Regions from separate parts of the Ensifer sp. ENS08 genome, predicted to be linked through region 2. Evidence: riboswitches for the same ligand, from Rfam matches in the RefSeq annotation. Region 2 holds a riboswitch; the other holds the start of a gene.
The links. Region 2 has a riboswitch for S-adenosylmethionine ahead of IB272_RS03160 (O-succinylhomoserine sulfhydrylase). Riboswitches for the same ligand answer to the same signal wherever they lie in the genome.
Positions count from the first base shown of each region.

Region 1 (6,810 bases), on a different contig from region 2:
CGAAGATGGCGCGATAGTCGCCGCCGTAGGTGCGCAGCACTTCCGTCGTACGGGTAATGTCGACACGGCGGCGGCGATTGTCCTTCCACAGGCCCTCGTAGACGCAATTGTGGAAGTAGAAATGCTCCATATGGCGGAACTCGCTGCGAGCCGCTGAAAACAACTCCTCGACGATGCGGATATGATCGTCCATCGATCCGCCGATATCGAAGAACATCAGAAGCTTCACCGCATTGCGGCGCTCCGGCCTCGTCACCACGTCGAGATAGCCGTGTTCGGCGGTGGCGCGGATCGTGCCGGAGAGGTCGAGTTCGTCGGCGGCACCCTGGCGCACCCAGCGCCGGAGCCGCTTCAGGGCCACTTTGATGTTGCGCGTGCCGAGCTCGATCGTGTCGTCATAATCCTTGAACTCGCGCCGGTCCCAAACCTTGACGGCGCGGCGGTGGCGCGACTGGTCCTGGCCGATCCGCACACCCTCGGGATTGTAGCCATAGGCGCCGAAAGGCGAGGTGCCGGCGGTACCGATCCATTTTGAGCCACCCTGATGGCGGCCCTTTTGCTCCTGCAGCCGCTGGCGCAAGGTCTCCATCAGTTTGTCGAAGCCGCCGAGTGCCTCGATCAGGCGTTTTTCTTCCTCGCTCAGATGCTTCTCTGCGAGCTTGCGCAGCCAGTCCTCGGGGATGGTGGCCTCTTCACTCGCTTCCAGAGGATTGACCGCTTCGAGACCGGAAAAGCAGTGCTGGAACACCCGGTCGAAGCGGTCGATATGGCGCTCGTCCTTCACCAGTGCTGCGCGCGCCAGGTAGTAGAAGGCTTCGACGTCGAAGGTGGCGATGCCCGCCTCCATCCCCTCGATCAAGGACAGGAATTCCCGGAGCGTGACCGGGACCTTCGCTGCCTTGAGTTCGAGGAAGAAGGGAATGAACATCTGACCTCAGCTTTTCCCGGTGCCGATCTCCGCGAGATCGTAGGGCGTCGTCTGGTACATCTCGTTGATCCAGTTGCCGAAGAAGAGATGTGCATGGCTGCGCCAGCGGTTCTGCGGCGGCAGGGTCGAATCGTTGTGCGGGAAGTAGTCGTGCGGCATCTTGATCGGCACGCCCGCATCCACGTCACGGAAGTATTCGTCCGACAGCGAGGTCGAATCATACTCCACGTGGTTGAACATGTAGAGCCGGTTGCCCTTTTTCTCGTGCACGAGGCAGACGCCCATCTCCTTCGATTCCATCAGGATTTCGAGGCTCGGCACCTTGTCGATGTCGGCGCGGCGCACTTCGGTCCAGCGCGAAACGGGGACGGCGAAATCGTCGGAGAAGCCGTTGAGATAGACGGAGGAGCGGTTGAGGTTCTGGTGACGATAGACGCCGAAGGCTTTTTCCTTCAGCGGATACTTCGGCACGTCGTGGAAGTGATAGATCGCCGCCATCGCGCCCCAGCAGACGTTGAGCGTCGAATGCACGTTGGTCTCGGTCCAGTCGAGGATGCGCTTCAGCTCGTCCCAATAGGTGACGTCTTCGTATTCGAGCGTCTCGACCGGGGCGCCGGTGATGATGAAACCGTCGAACTTGCGGCCCTGCACTTCTTCCCAGGTCTCGTAGAAGGAGAGCAGGTGATCTTCCGAGGTGTTCTTGGCGCGGTGAGCGCCGATGCGCACCAGCGACAGTTCCACCTGCAGCGGCGAAGCGCCGATCAGGCGCGCCATCTGGATCTCTGTCTTGATCTTGTTCGGCATGAGGTTCAGGAGCCCGATCTGGAGCGGGCGAATATCCTGACGGATCGCCACGGTCTCGGTCATCACCCGCACGCCCTCATGCGCGAGGGTTTCGAAGGCGGGCAGCGTATCGGGAATCTTGATGGGCATGGGCTTCCACTCGATCAATACAAAAAAACCGGCGGCGATTGATCGCGACCGGTCCTCGGAAATCCAACTTTCCTCGGCCCTTTAGCGACTTGTTTAACGTGGCTGCAAGCCGGCCGGCCAAATCACCACGGAGAATTTGATAGCGCGAGTGGGCCGCGGGGGTCAAGAAAAACGATTCGCGTAGGGGGCAGCTGCCCCTCATCCCGCTGCCGCGACCTTCTCCCCGCTGGCGGGGAGAAGCGGCCTTGCCGCACCCGATCGTTCCACGAATTAAGCTCAGCGGCCGTTCGGCCCATCTTGGTAGCCGGGTTCGCTGTCGGCACGTCTCGGCTTGGGGGCAGCCGTCGTCCTCGTCCCCTCTCCCCGCCTGCGGGGAGAGGGTCAGGGAGAGGGGCTGGTCTGCAGCAGGCTTAGAGCATCCCGCATGCCGTAACCCAGCCGGCGGTCAGCCTGATCGGTACCGAGCCAGAAGAAACGAAAGCGGATCGGGTCACCGCCGCCAAAGGGCGTCATTTCCTGATGTATCCAGGTCTGCCGCTGCTCGCCGGCAAGGGCGATGTGGAAGTAGTGCCGCCGATGACAGATCGTCCTGCCGTCCTTCGGGTAGTGGTAGTCCTGCGTGACGAGATGGGTGAGCGCTTCCGGCGGCGTCAGCCCGGTTTCCTCGATGAATTCCCGTTGAGCCGATGTCTCCGGGCTTTCTCCTGGTTCCATCGTACCGCCGGGCACCTGCAGCTCGATCTCTGGGAAATCCGGCTCGTCGAAGACCAGCAGGCGGTCCTGCCAGGTGGCGTAGATCAGGACCTTGTGCGCGTGCGGCCTCATCCGTCGCGGCGGGCCATGAAGGCGAGGCGCTCGAAGAGGTGCACGTCTTGTTCGTTCTTCAGGAGCGCACCGTGCAGCTTCGGCAACATGGTCTTGGCATCGGCCCTGAGGTCGGCCGGATCGACCTCGTCGGCGACGAGCAGGCGGATCCAGTCGAGCGCCTCTGACGTGGAGGGCTTCTTCTTCAGGCCCGGCACCTGGCGGATGTCGTAGAAGGCGGCGAGCGCCGCCGAAAGCAGCGTCTTGCGGATGCCGGGATAATGCACCTCGACGATGCGGGCGAGCGTGTCTGCATCGGGGAAGCGGATATAGTGGAAGAAGCAGCGGCGCAGAAACGCGTCCGGCAGCTCCTTCTCGTTGTTGGAGGTGATGATGACGATCGGCCGGTGACGCGCGCCGATCATCTCGCCGGTCTCGTAGACATGGAATTCCATGCGGTCGAGCTCCTGCAACAGGTCGTTCGGAAACTCGATGTCGGCCTTGTCTATCTCGTCGATCAGAAGCACCACGCGGCGATCGGCCTCGAAGGCCTGCCAGAGCTTGCCCTTGCGGATATAGTTCCGGACCTCGTTGACACGCTCGTCGCCGAGCTGGCTGTCGCGCAGCCGCGACACGGCGTCATATTCATAGAGGCCTTGCTGTGCCTTGGTCGTCGACTTGACGCTCCATTCGATGAGTTCGAGGCCAAGGGCGGCGGCGATCTGGCGGGCAAGCTCGGTCTTGCCGGTGCCGGGCTCGCCCTTGACCAGCAGTGGGCGCTCCAGCCGGATCGCGGCGTTGACGGCGATCATCAGGTCCTTGTCGGCGATATAGTCGGCGGTGCCTTGAAATTGCATGGGCGTCTTCCGGTTCAGCGTAAGTCAGGCGAAGTCATGCCCTATGGACTATCGCATAATGGCTTAAATCGGAATCGTTTTGAGGGTGGGCGCGATCAAGGGGTCAGCCGCGAAGCGCGGTGACCTCGATCTCGATCAGCATTTCCGGGCGGATCAGGTCGCAGACGATCATCGTTGCGGCCGGGCGGATTTCGCCGAAGACTTCGCCGAAGATCGGGAACACCCGGTCGGCGAAGCTGGCATCAGTGACGTAATAGTGGTTGCGCACCACGTCCTTCATCGAGAAGCCCGCTTCCTTCAGCGCGCCCTCGATCGTCTTCAGGCAATTGCGCGCCTGCTCTTCCACCGTCTCGGGCATGGTCATGGTGGCGTAGTCATAGCCGGTCGTGCCGGAGACGAAGCACCAGTCACCCATCGCGACGGCACGCGAATAGCCTGCCGTCTTTTCGAAGGGCGAGCCCGAGGAGATGAGCTTGCGCGCCATATCTTCGTTTTAAGCCCAGGGGCGCGCGGCGCCGACCGTCTTTTCGAAGCTGTCGATGGCGGTTGCCTTTTCCAGCGTCAGGCCGATGTCGTCGAGGCCGTTCAGCAGGCAGTGACGCTTGAAGGCGTCGACCTCGAACTTGACCGAACCGCCGTCCGGACCGGTGATTTCCTGGGATTCCAGGTCGACCGAGAGGATGGCGTTGGAGCCGCGCGAGGCGTCGTCCATCAGCTTGTCGAGGTCAGCCTGGCTGACGACGATCGGCAGGATGCCGTTCTTGAAACAGTTGTTGTAGAAGATGTCGGCAAAGGACGTGGAGATCACGCAGCGGATGCCGAAGTCGAGCAGCGCCCACGGAGCATGCTCGCGCGAGGAGCCGCAGCCGAAGTTATCGCCGGCAACGAGAATGCTGGCGTTCTGGTAGGCCGGCTTGTTGAGCACGAAGTCCGGGTTGACCGAGCCGTCTTCATTGTAGCGGGCCTCGGCGAAGAGGCCCTTGCCAAGGCCGGTGCGCTTGATCGTCTTCAGGTAGTCCTTCGGAATGATCATGTCCGTGTCGATGTTGACGACGGGGAGGGGGGCGGCGACACCGGTGAGCTTGACGAATTTTTCCATAACTTCAGGCCTTCGATTTCAGAAGAATGTTGCGCTAGCGTTTAGATGAGTTTTGCGCCGAAATGAAGGAAAATCTGTTCAAATACGCTTCGCCGGGCGGGTGAAAATGCCCGCCCGGCGAGAGCTTCGTCCGGATCTCGATTGTCTGCAGGGACTTAGCTTGCCTTCACCGGGCTGTTCATGGCCCAGAGAACGCCGAAGGGATCGCGGAGCTGGCCGTAGCGGTCGCCCCAGAACATCACCTCGATCGGCATCACGACCTCGGTGCCGGCGGCAACCGCACGGTCCCACCAGGCATCGATGTCGTCGACGGTGAGCGTCAGGGTGAAGGCCTGCGGCTTTTCCAGCGGATGGCCGTATTCCGGATAGGCATCGGCGAGCATCAGCGAGCTGCCGTTGACATAGAGGTGGATGTGCATCGTGCGGCCCTGCTCGTCGAGCGGGTGCCGGCCCACTTCCTTGGCCCCGAAGGCGCTCTGGTAGAATTCGGACGCCTTGGCGGCGCCATCGACCTGAAGATAGGGCAGAAGGCCGTTGAGGACCGGTGCCGGCTGCTGCGTCTGGGTATCCATATCGTTCTCCATCCTGTTCGAAGAGCCAGGACCGTGCTGGCCTGCCTCAAGGACGGACATGGAATCTCCGATCCGACATGGGGTCGAAAAAAAATCGCAGCCGGCTGCATGACGGTTTTTGAAGTCCGCCAACAGGGTTCGAGCCGATCACGGATCGGCCCGATTGCAATGATCGCCGGGGATCGATTCCGACGCCCGGGGATCGATTTCGACACCCAGGGATCAGAGGTCGATGATCGTGCCGCGGCCGTCGTTCCAGATGCGCATCTCGCGCTGGCCCTGGGCCGCACCTGCGGCAGCCGGGCGCGCGGTGGCGCGGGCAGGCCTGAAATTCAGCCGGGTGGCAATGGCGCTGCCGACCACGACGACGGCGGCGATGCCGGCCAGTGCCAGCGCCAGCGAGGCGGTAAGCACAAAGGCCGCGAACGTGATGGTCAGGGCTGCGGCCGTAAAGAGAACAGAGCGAATGCTTTGCATAATCGTCACCTTTCTGATGGCGATGTGGGGGCGCGCCTTCGGACTTGCAAGAGGTGGGCTCTCGAAAGGGGTGCGGCGGTTCGCCTCGTCTTGCGGAACGCGGCAAAGGCGGGCACAACTGAAGCATGAACAAATCGAGCGAACATCACCCTGTACGCCTGCGCCGCTCGGTGCTTTGCGTGCCGGCCGACAATGCCCGCGCGCTTGCCAAGGTCGCGGAACTCGCGACGGATGCCGCGATCTTCGATCTCGAGGATGCGGTAGCGCCCGAGCGCAAGGTGGAAGCGCGTGCGGCGCTGGTGCAGTATCTGACGGCGAGCCGGCCGGATTGCGAGATTGTCATTCGCATCAATGCGATCGGCTCCGACTATGGTCAGGGCGATCTTGCTGCGGCGCTTGCGGCCAATCCCGACGCCATCCTGTTGCCGAAGGTCGAAAGCCCGGCGGATATCCAGGCGGCGGCCGACTGGCTCGACGAGAACGATGCGCCGGAGACGCTGCGCCTCTGGGCAATGATCGAGACGCCACGCGGGGTGATCAACGCGCCGGCAATCGCCGAGGCCGGCCGTACCTTCAGTGGCAGGCTCGATTGTTTCGTCGTCGGCCTCAACGACCTGCGCAAGGAGACCGGCGTTCCGGATCGTCCGGGCCGGCCCTATCTCATCCCCTGGCTGATGCAGATCCTGCTTGCCGCGCGCGGCGGCGGGCTCGATGTCATCGACGCCGTGTTCAACGATTTCCGCGATGGTGCCGGTTTCGACGAGGAATGCCGGCAGGGCCGCGACATGGGCTATGACGGCAAAATGCTGATCCATCCAGCGCAGATTGGCCCGGCGAACGAGCGCTTCGGCGTCGATCAGATCGCCGTCGACGAGGCGCGCGCGATCATCGCCGCCTTTGCGCTGCCCGAAAACGTCGGCAAGGGCGTCATCAACCTCAGCGGGCGGATGGTCGAGCGGCTGCACCTCGACCAGGCCGTCACGCTTGCCGCCAAGGCGGACCTCATCGAAAAACGAAAGACAAGATCTTGAAACTCTTCCGCTTCCTGACCGGCCCTGACGACGCTTCCTTCTGCCACAAGGTGACGGCGGCGCTAAACCAGGGCTGGAGCCTGCATGGCTCGCCCACCTATGCTTTCAA
Region 1 covers NZ_JACVBF010000004.1:170,706-177,515, reverse strand. Annotated here, with positions in the region: gene IB272_RS12890 (VWA domain-containing protein) at 1-928, opposite strand, end outside; gene metA (homoserine O-succinyltransferase) at 935-1,861, opposite strand; SAM riboswitch at 1,923-2,000, opposite strand; gene IB272_RS12880 (NUDIX domain-containing protein) at 2,243-2,686, opposite strand; gene IB272_RS12875 (MoxR family ATPase) at 2,683-3,522, opposite strand; gene IB272_RS12870 (RidA family protein) at 3,626-4,006, opposite strand; gene leuD (3-isopropylmalate dehydratase small subunit) at 4,016-4,621, opposite strand; gene IB272_RS12860 (glyoxalase/bleomycin resistance/extradiol dioxygenase family protein) at 4,777-5,193, opposite strand; gene IB272_RS12855 (hypothetical protein) at 5,416-5,670, opposite strand; gene IB272_RS12850 (CoA ester lyase) at 5,796-6,701, shown strand; gene IB272_RS12845 (DUF1737 domain-containing protein) at 6,698-6,810, shown strand, end outside.
Region 1: another riboswitch for S-adenosylmethionine. It lies ahead of metA (homoserine O-succinyltransferase); the one in region 2 lies ahead of IB272_RS03160 (O-succinylhomoserine sulfhydrylase).

Region 2 (6,810 bases):
CGCTTTCATGCGCATCAACAAAACGCCCTCCACCGAAAGCCTGTCCTGCCCATCACCGGAACTATAGGGGCCGCGTCCCGCAAATCAAATGACGGAAAGAGGACTATTTTCCTCCCGATTCTTTACCGCCCTGCAGCGTTTCGGTAGTGTGGCCGGGAACCAAAGCAGCAAGTGGCCGCCTGCCCGGCCTGGATCTCTCGTCATGTTGTCTCACGGCACGATCTGGCACGCTATCGACACCCTGGCCGAGCGCCACCAGCTCTCGCCGTCCGGCCTCGCGCGCCGTGCCGGCCTCGACCCGACCTCCTTCAACAAATCCAAACGTCGCTCCGCCGACGGGCGCGAGCGCTGGCCCTCGACAGAATCGATCGCCAAGGTGCTGGGGGCGACGGGCGCCACCATGGACCAGTTCACCAGCCTACTGCAGCCGGAGGGGGTCCCAGCGCCTTCCGAGCCGGTGGCCGCTGCCACGATCCCGCTGATCGGTTTTGCCCAGGCGGGTGCCGGCGGCTACTTCGACGATGGCGGCTTTCCCGCCGGTCAGGGCTGGGACGTCATCGACTTTCCGACGGATGCGGAAAAGCGCAGCGGCACCTATGCGCTCGGGGTCCAGGGAGACAGCATGCTGCCGCTCTACCGCGACGGCGACATCCTGATCGTCGACCCCGGCGCGCCGATCAGGCGTGGCGATCGGGTTGTGGTGAAGACGCAGGAGGGCGAGGTCATGGCAAAGGTGCTCACGCGCCAGACGCCGCGTGTGATCGAACTTCTATCGCTCAATCCCGAGCATCCGAACCGGAGCTTCGAGACCAGCCAGATCGAATGGATCGCCCGAATTATCTGGGCCAGCCAATAGGACGTCCTTCCTGATGCGGCAGCATTTCTACACCCTTGCCGGCGGCATCGCCGCAATCGCCCTTTTCACCGGCATCCTCTATGCGGGCGCTATTGCCATCCGCGACCGTGAGACCGCCGCCACACCGGAACTCGTTCTCGAAACGCCCGACATGACAGATTTCGAGGCGACGCCGGATCAGGCCGACGACGAGGTCCCGCTCGATCCCGGCGGCGCGGCGACGACCAGCGAACAATCGCCCACGACGGAAAATGCGGCACGCGCCATCGAGCCACAGCAGTTCGGCCTGCCCGATACGGTCACCAGTGCGCCGCTCGAACGGGTGGAACCGCGTGCGCCGTTGTCGGAACCGAAGAAGGAAGCGAAGGCCGCCGGGCCGACCGTACTCTATCGCCCGGTCGCGGTCGCCGCCGGTGTGATCCAGTTCGACAAGCTGACGCTGCAGATCGACGGCATCGAGCCGGAACAAGCGGAGCGGACCTGCGAAAGCGCCGGCAAGAGCTGGCCCTGCGGCATCGTCGCGCGAACCGCCTTCAGAAACTTCCTGCGCGCACGTGCGGTCAGCTGCGATCTGCCCGAAGGAGATTCCGGCCCTTCGGCCACCGCCTCCTGCACGCTTGGCGGACAGGATCTTGCCACCTGGCTCGTCGACAATGGCTGGGCAACGCCGGTTCCCGGCTCGACCCTCGAAAAACGCGCCGACGCAGCACGCGAGGCGAAGCTCGGTTTTTACGGTGACGATCCGCGCGACCTCAGCCACACGCCGATGACATTCGACGATCCGACCCTCGGCATCGGAGTGGACGCTTCGCAGCCGGACTTGTAAATAGCCGCGACAATTCCCAGCTCTCGACCGGCTGCCGAAAGCGGCAGACGGCTCAACTCTTTGAAACGACGCAATTCCGGATCAGGAACCGTCCCATCCCTGGAATCGCTCTACCGCCGGAAAGCCCATGCAACCAAGCCTCAGCCACCACGAAGCTCTCATCTATGTCATGGTGATGATGTCGGCGGTCGACCGCGAGATGAGCGACGACGAGTTTGCCCGCATCGGCCGGCTGGTTCAGTTCCTGCCCGTGTTCGACGGCTTCGACGAGGACAGCCTCGTCCATATCGGCCATGAATGCTCGGCGCAGCTGGCGGCGCCCGAGGGGCTCGACATCATGCTCGAGATCGTGCGCGAAGCGCTGCCGGAGAAGTTCCACGAGACGGCCTATGCGCTCGCCGTCGAGATCGCGGCCGCCGACCAGCGCATCCGCAACGAAGAAATCCGCCTGCTGCAGTTGCTGCGCGACCGGCTTGGCCTCGACAAGCTGACCTGCGCCGCTATCGAGCGCGGCGCGCTCGCCCGCTTCCGCCGATAGGCCGGCCGGTGATCACGCCTAAAAGTTCTGGCGCCTAATAGATTCCGTTCGGGAAGTAGCGCAGGTAGATTTCCTCCAAGCGGCCGCTGCGCGACAGCGCCAGCAGCGCGTGATCGATCGCCTGGGTCAGGGCAGGCTCGGACTTGCGGTTCATGATCGTCAGGCCTTCACCGAGGAAGCGCTGCGAGAAGTAGGCGCCATCGACAAGCGTGCAGCAGCCGCCAGCAGCGCTACCCGAGATCCAGAAGGACAGCTGCATGCCGTCGGAAAACACCGCCGGCACATCGCCCTTCTGCAGAGCCGTCAGCATGGCCTCGCGGTCGGGATAGACCTTGGCCTCGATCTTTGGGAAAAACGCCTTGAACATCGCCTCATGCGTGGTTCCGGCGACGACACCGACCGGCTTCCCCTTGAGATCGCTCGGTGCCGAGACTGCGCCGGCCGCCTTGGTATTGACGGCGAAGCGCGCTGGAAGCCGCATGAAGGCGCGGGAAAAGCCGAAGCGTTGGCGCAGTTCCGGACCGACGGCGATACCGGCGGCCACCGCCTCGCCCTGCCCCTCTTCCAGTGCCGGCAGCAGCTCCGCATAGGTCACGGCCTGGATCTGGCATTTGGCCTCGATGTCAAGCTCGCGGCAGATCTCGCGCACGAGATCGACATGAAATCCCGAAAGCTTGCCGGACTGGTCGATGAAGTTGAACGGCGGAAAATCCACCGTCGTCAAGAAACGCAGGCGCGCCAGGCCCGTGAGATCGGGCTTGGCGATGCGTTCGCGCGCGTCGAACAGCAGCGGCAGATCCTTGGCCTCGGCCGCAAGCGGCGTCGCGATCAAGGATGCGCAAAGGGCGAAAAGGGGAAGAACTTTCATGGGCAGCGGCCGGCACGTCTCATGTGGCAGGGGCGGCCCTTGGAACCGCAGTGATTCATCGAGCGGTAAAGTAACCGGCCGCAGCGCAGCTGACCATAGGCCGCCACGAGAACGCGGTTACACAAGGAACGGGACGAGAAAGAATGGAGCGGGTGATCGGGATCGAACCGACGACATCCAGCTTGGGAAGCTGGCGTTCTACCGCTGAACTACACCCGCGGCGCCTGCGAAACTTCCCGAACCGGGGCGATCTGTCAAGCACCCTTGCGCGGGATCGCGTAAGGGGCGCTTCGAAATCCCCTACTCGGCGCGGAAATGCTTCGAGAGCTTCAGGCCCTGCGCCTGGTAGTTGGAGCCGACGCCGAGGCCATAGAGACCATCCGGCCGTTCCAGCATGTGTTCGTAGATCAGGCGGCCGACGATCTGGCCGTGTTCGAGGATGAACGGCACCTCGTGGCTGCGCACTTCCAGCACGGCACGGCTGCCCGTGCCGCCGGCCGAGGCATGGCCGAAGCCCGGATCGAAGAAGCCGGCATAATGCACGCGAAACTCGCCGACCAGCGGATCAAACGGCGTCATCTCGGCCGCATAAAGCGGCGGAACATGCACCGCCTCGCGCGAGACGAGAATGTAGAACTCATCCGGATCGAGGATCAGTTCATCGCGGCCGCGGCTGTAAAGTGGCTCCCAGAAATCGAAGATCGCATGCTGCGCTTTCTTGTCGACGTCGATGACGGCGGTGTGATGCTTGCCGCGATAGCCGATCAGGCCTTCGGGCCCGGTGCCCTTCAGATCGATCGACAGCGCGATGCCGCCGCCGCTGACGTTCGGCTTGTCGCTCGCCACCAGCACGTCGCTCTCGTGCAGCGCCTGCAGTTCCTGCTCCGACAGGATAGACTGGCCCATGCGGAAGCGGATCTGCGACAGGCGCGAGCCTCGGCGCACGACGATCGGGAAGGTGCGCGGGCTGATTTCGAGATAGAGCGGACCGCTGTAGCCGGCCGGGATCTTGTCGAATTCCTGGGCGCGATCGGTGATGACGCGGGTGAAGATGTCGAGGCGACCGGTCGAGCTTTTCGGGTTGGCCGAGGCCGACATGCCCTCAGGCAGTTCCAGGCTTTCCATCAGCGGCACGATGTAGACGCAGCCCGTTTCCAGCACCGCGCCATCGGTCAGATCGACGACGTGCAGCTTCAGCCGGTCGAGCTTGTCGGCAACGAGGTGAGACGGACCCGGCATGAAGCTTGCGCGGACGCGGAAAGCCTTCGAGCCTAGGCGCAGGTCGAGGCTTGCCGGCTGGATCTGATCGTCATCCAGCGGCTTCTCGCTTTTGAGGCGTCCCGATTCTAACAGCGCGGCGATCGCGCGATCGGCCAAAATCCCAGTGTCGCGGCCCATTGCAGTCCTCTTTTCAGTTGCGAGACAAAACCAAACTCCGGGAATTGACGCAAGCGTACCCTGGCAGTATTGAAGCTTTATCCCGTGGTGATTTGGCCGGTCGGCTTGCAGCCACGTTAAACAAGTAGCTAAAAAGGCCGGGTGTCAAACCGGCCCTTCACGCGGCCGGTTTTTTTGTTTTTGAAAGTGACCGTCACATGAGCAAAAACTGGCGCCCCGCAACGCAACTGGTCCATGGCGGGACCACCCGTTCCCAGCACGGAGAGACCTCCGAGGCGATCTTCCTTACCCAGGGCTTTGTCTACGAGACGTCGGAAGCTGCGGAAGCTCGTTTCAAGGGCGAGACCGAAGGCTTCATCTACGCCCGCTACGGTAGCCCGACCAACGACATGTTTGAAAAGCGCATGTGCATGCTGGAAGGCGCCGAGGATGCGCGCGCCACGGCATCGGGCATGGCTGCCGTCACCGCCGCCATTCTCTGCCAGCTGAAGGCCGGCGACCACATCGTCGCCGCCCGCGCCCTCTTCGGCTCCTGCCGCTGGGTGGTCGAGACGCTGGCGCCGAAATACGGCATCGAGTGCACGCTGGTCGACGGACGCGACCTCGCCAACTGGGAAAAGGCGATCCAGAAGAACACCAAGGTCTTCTTCCTCGAAAGCCCGACCAACCCGACGCTCGAAGTCATCGACATTGCCGGCGTTGCCAAGCTCGCCAACCAGATCGGCGCCAAGGTCGTCGTCGATAACGTCTTTGCGACGCCGCTCTTCCAGAAGCCGCTGGAACTCGGCGCCCATATCGTCGTCTATTCCGCCACCAAGCATATCGACGGCCAGGGCCGTTGCCTCGGCGGTGTCGTGCTTTCCGACAAGGAATGGATCAACGAGCACCTGCACGACTACTTCCGCCACACCGGCCCGGCGATGTCGCCGTTCAACGCCTGGACGCTGCTGAAAGGTATCGAGACGCTGCCGTTGCGCGTGCGTCAGCAGACGGAAACGGCCCGCCGCGTGGCCGACTTCCTGGCAGAACAGCCGCAGGTCGCCAAGGTCATCTATCCGGGCCGCAAGGATCATCCGCAGGCCGACATCATCGCCAAGCAGATGACCGGCGGATCGACGCTCGTCGCCTTCGAACTGAAGGGCGGCAAGGACGCTGCCTTCGCGCTGCAGAACGCGCTGGAGATCGTGCGCATCTCCAACAACCTCGGCGACAGCAAGAGCCTGATCACCCATCCGGGAACGACCACGCACAAGAACCTGACCGACGAGGCCCGCGAAGAACTCGGCATTTCTGCTGGAACCGTGCGCTTCTCGGCCGGTATCGAGGACAGCGACGATGTGGTGGAAGATTTCGCCCGCGCGCTGAAGGCCGTGAAGGCCTGATTTTACGAAGACACGGCCGCCGTGATCAACGGCGGCCGAACGCCGCTTGCCGGCCATCACGAGATGGTTTCCGGCGGCGGGGCGCCAATGCGCCAGGCACGTTTCACCCGCTCGATCGCGTCAGCACGGCCATCCGTCCCATCATGGGATCGCACAATCTTGCCGTTATTCTTGACGAAACCATCTTGCTGTAGAATACCCTGAAAGACCTGAAGCAAGGTGATGCCCATGTATCGCGCTTTGACCCGCGACATAGAAGTTACGGTGGAGCCGTACTATCTCGAAGAGCAGTCGGATCCCGATGACGGCCGCTATGTCTGGGGCTATCGCATCGTCATCTCAAACCACTCGGACGCGTCCGTGCGGTTGATGACGCGCTACTGGCACATTACCGATGAGAACGGGCAAGTCGACGAGGTCAGCGGTCCGGGCGTCATCGGCGAGCAGCCGCTGCTCAATCCCGGCGATACCTATGAGTATTCGTCCGGATGCCCTCTGGATACGCCCTCAGGCGTCATGTTCGGCCACTACAGCATGGAATCGGAAGGCGGAGAGACCTTCAACGTTGCCATCCCCGCCTTCTCGCTCGATTCACCCGGGCTCGTGCGCACCCTGAACTGAAGCCAATCCGGAACAGCGCGTCCTTCGGACTAGCGTCGCTCTAAATCGCGGCCAGTCGGCCGGAGGCGCCCGCTACTGCGGGCGCACCTCGCTTGCTTCGAAGCGATAGGTCGTCGAGCAAAACTCGCAGGTCACCTTGACTTCGCCATCGTCGATGGTGCTTTCGAGGTCGTCCGTGCTCAGGTTGGACAACACCGACTGAAGCTTCTCGCGCGAGCAGCTGCAACGGTCGTAGACCGCCTGCGGTTCGTAGACGCGGACGCCGCGCTCGTGGAACAGGCGATAGAGCAGCCGCTCGGTTCCGACCATCGGATCGGTCAA
Region 2 covers NZ_JACVBF010000001.1:670,619-677,428, forward strand. Annotated here, with positions in the region: gene IB272_RS03125 (calcium:proton antiporter) at 1-15, opposite strand, end outside; gene IB272_RS03130 (helix-turn-helix transcriptional regulator) at 203-856, shown strand; gene IB272_RS03135 (thermonuclease family protein) at 870-1,682, shown strand; gene IB272_RS03140 (tellurite resistance TerB family protein) at 1,810-2,220, shown strand; gene IB272_RS03145 (transporter substrate-binding domain-containing protein) at 2,255-3,088, opposite strand; tRNA gene IB272_RS03150 (tRNA-Gly) at 3,233-3,307, opposite strand; gene IB272_RS03155 (2'-deoxycytidine 5'-triphosphate deaminase) at 3,389-4,486, opposite strand; SAM riboswitch at 4,561-4,639, shown strand; gene IB272_RS03160 (O-succinylhomoserine sulfhydrylase) at 4,684-5,868, shown strand; gene IB272_RS03165 (hypothetical protein) at 5,925-6,098, opposite strand; gene apaG (Co2+/Mg2+ efflux protein ApaG) at 6,097-6,489, shown strand; gene IB272_RS03175 (Hsp33 family molecular chaperone) at 6,562-6,810, opposite strand, start outside.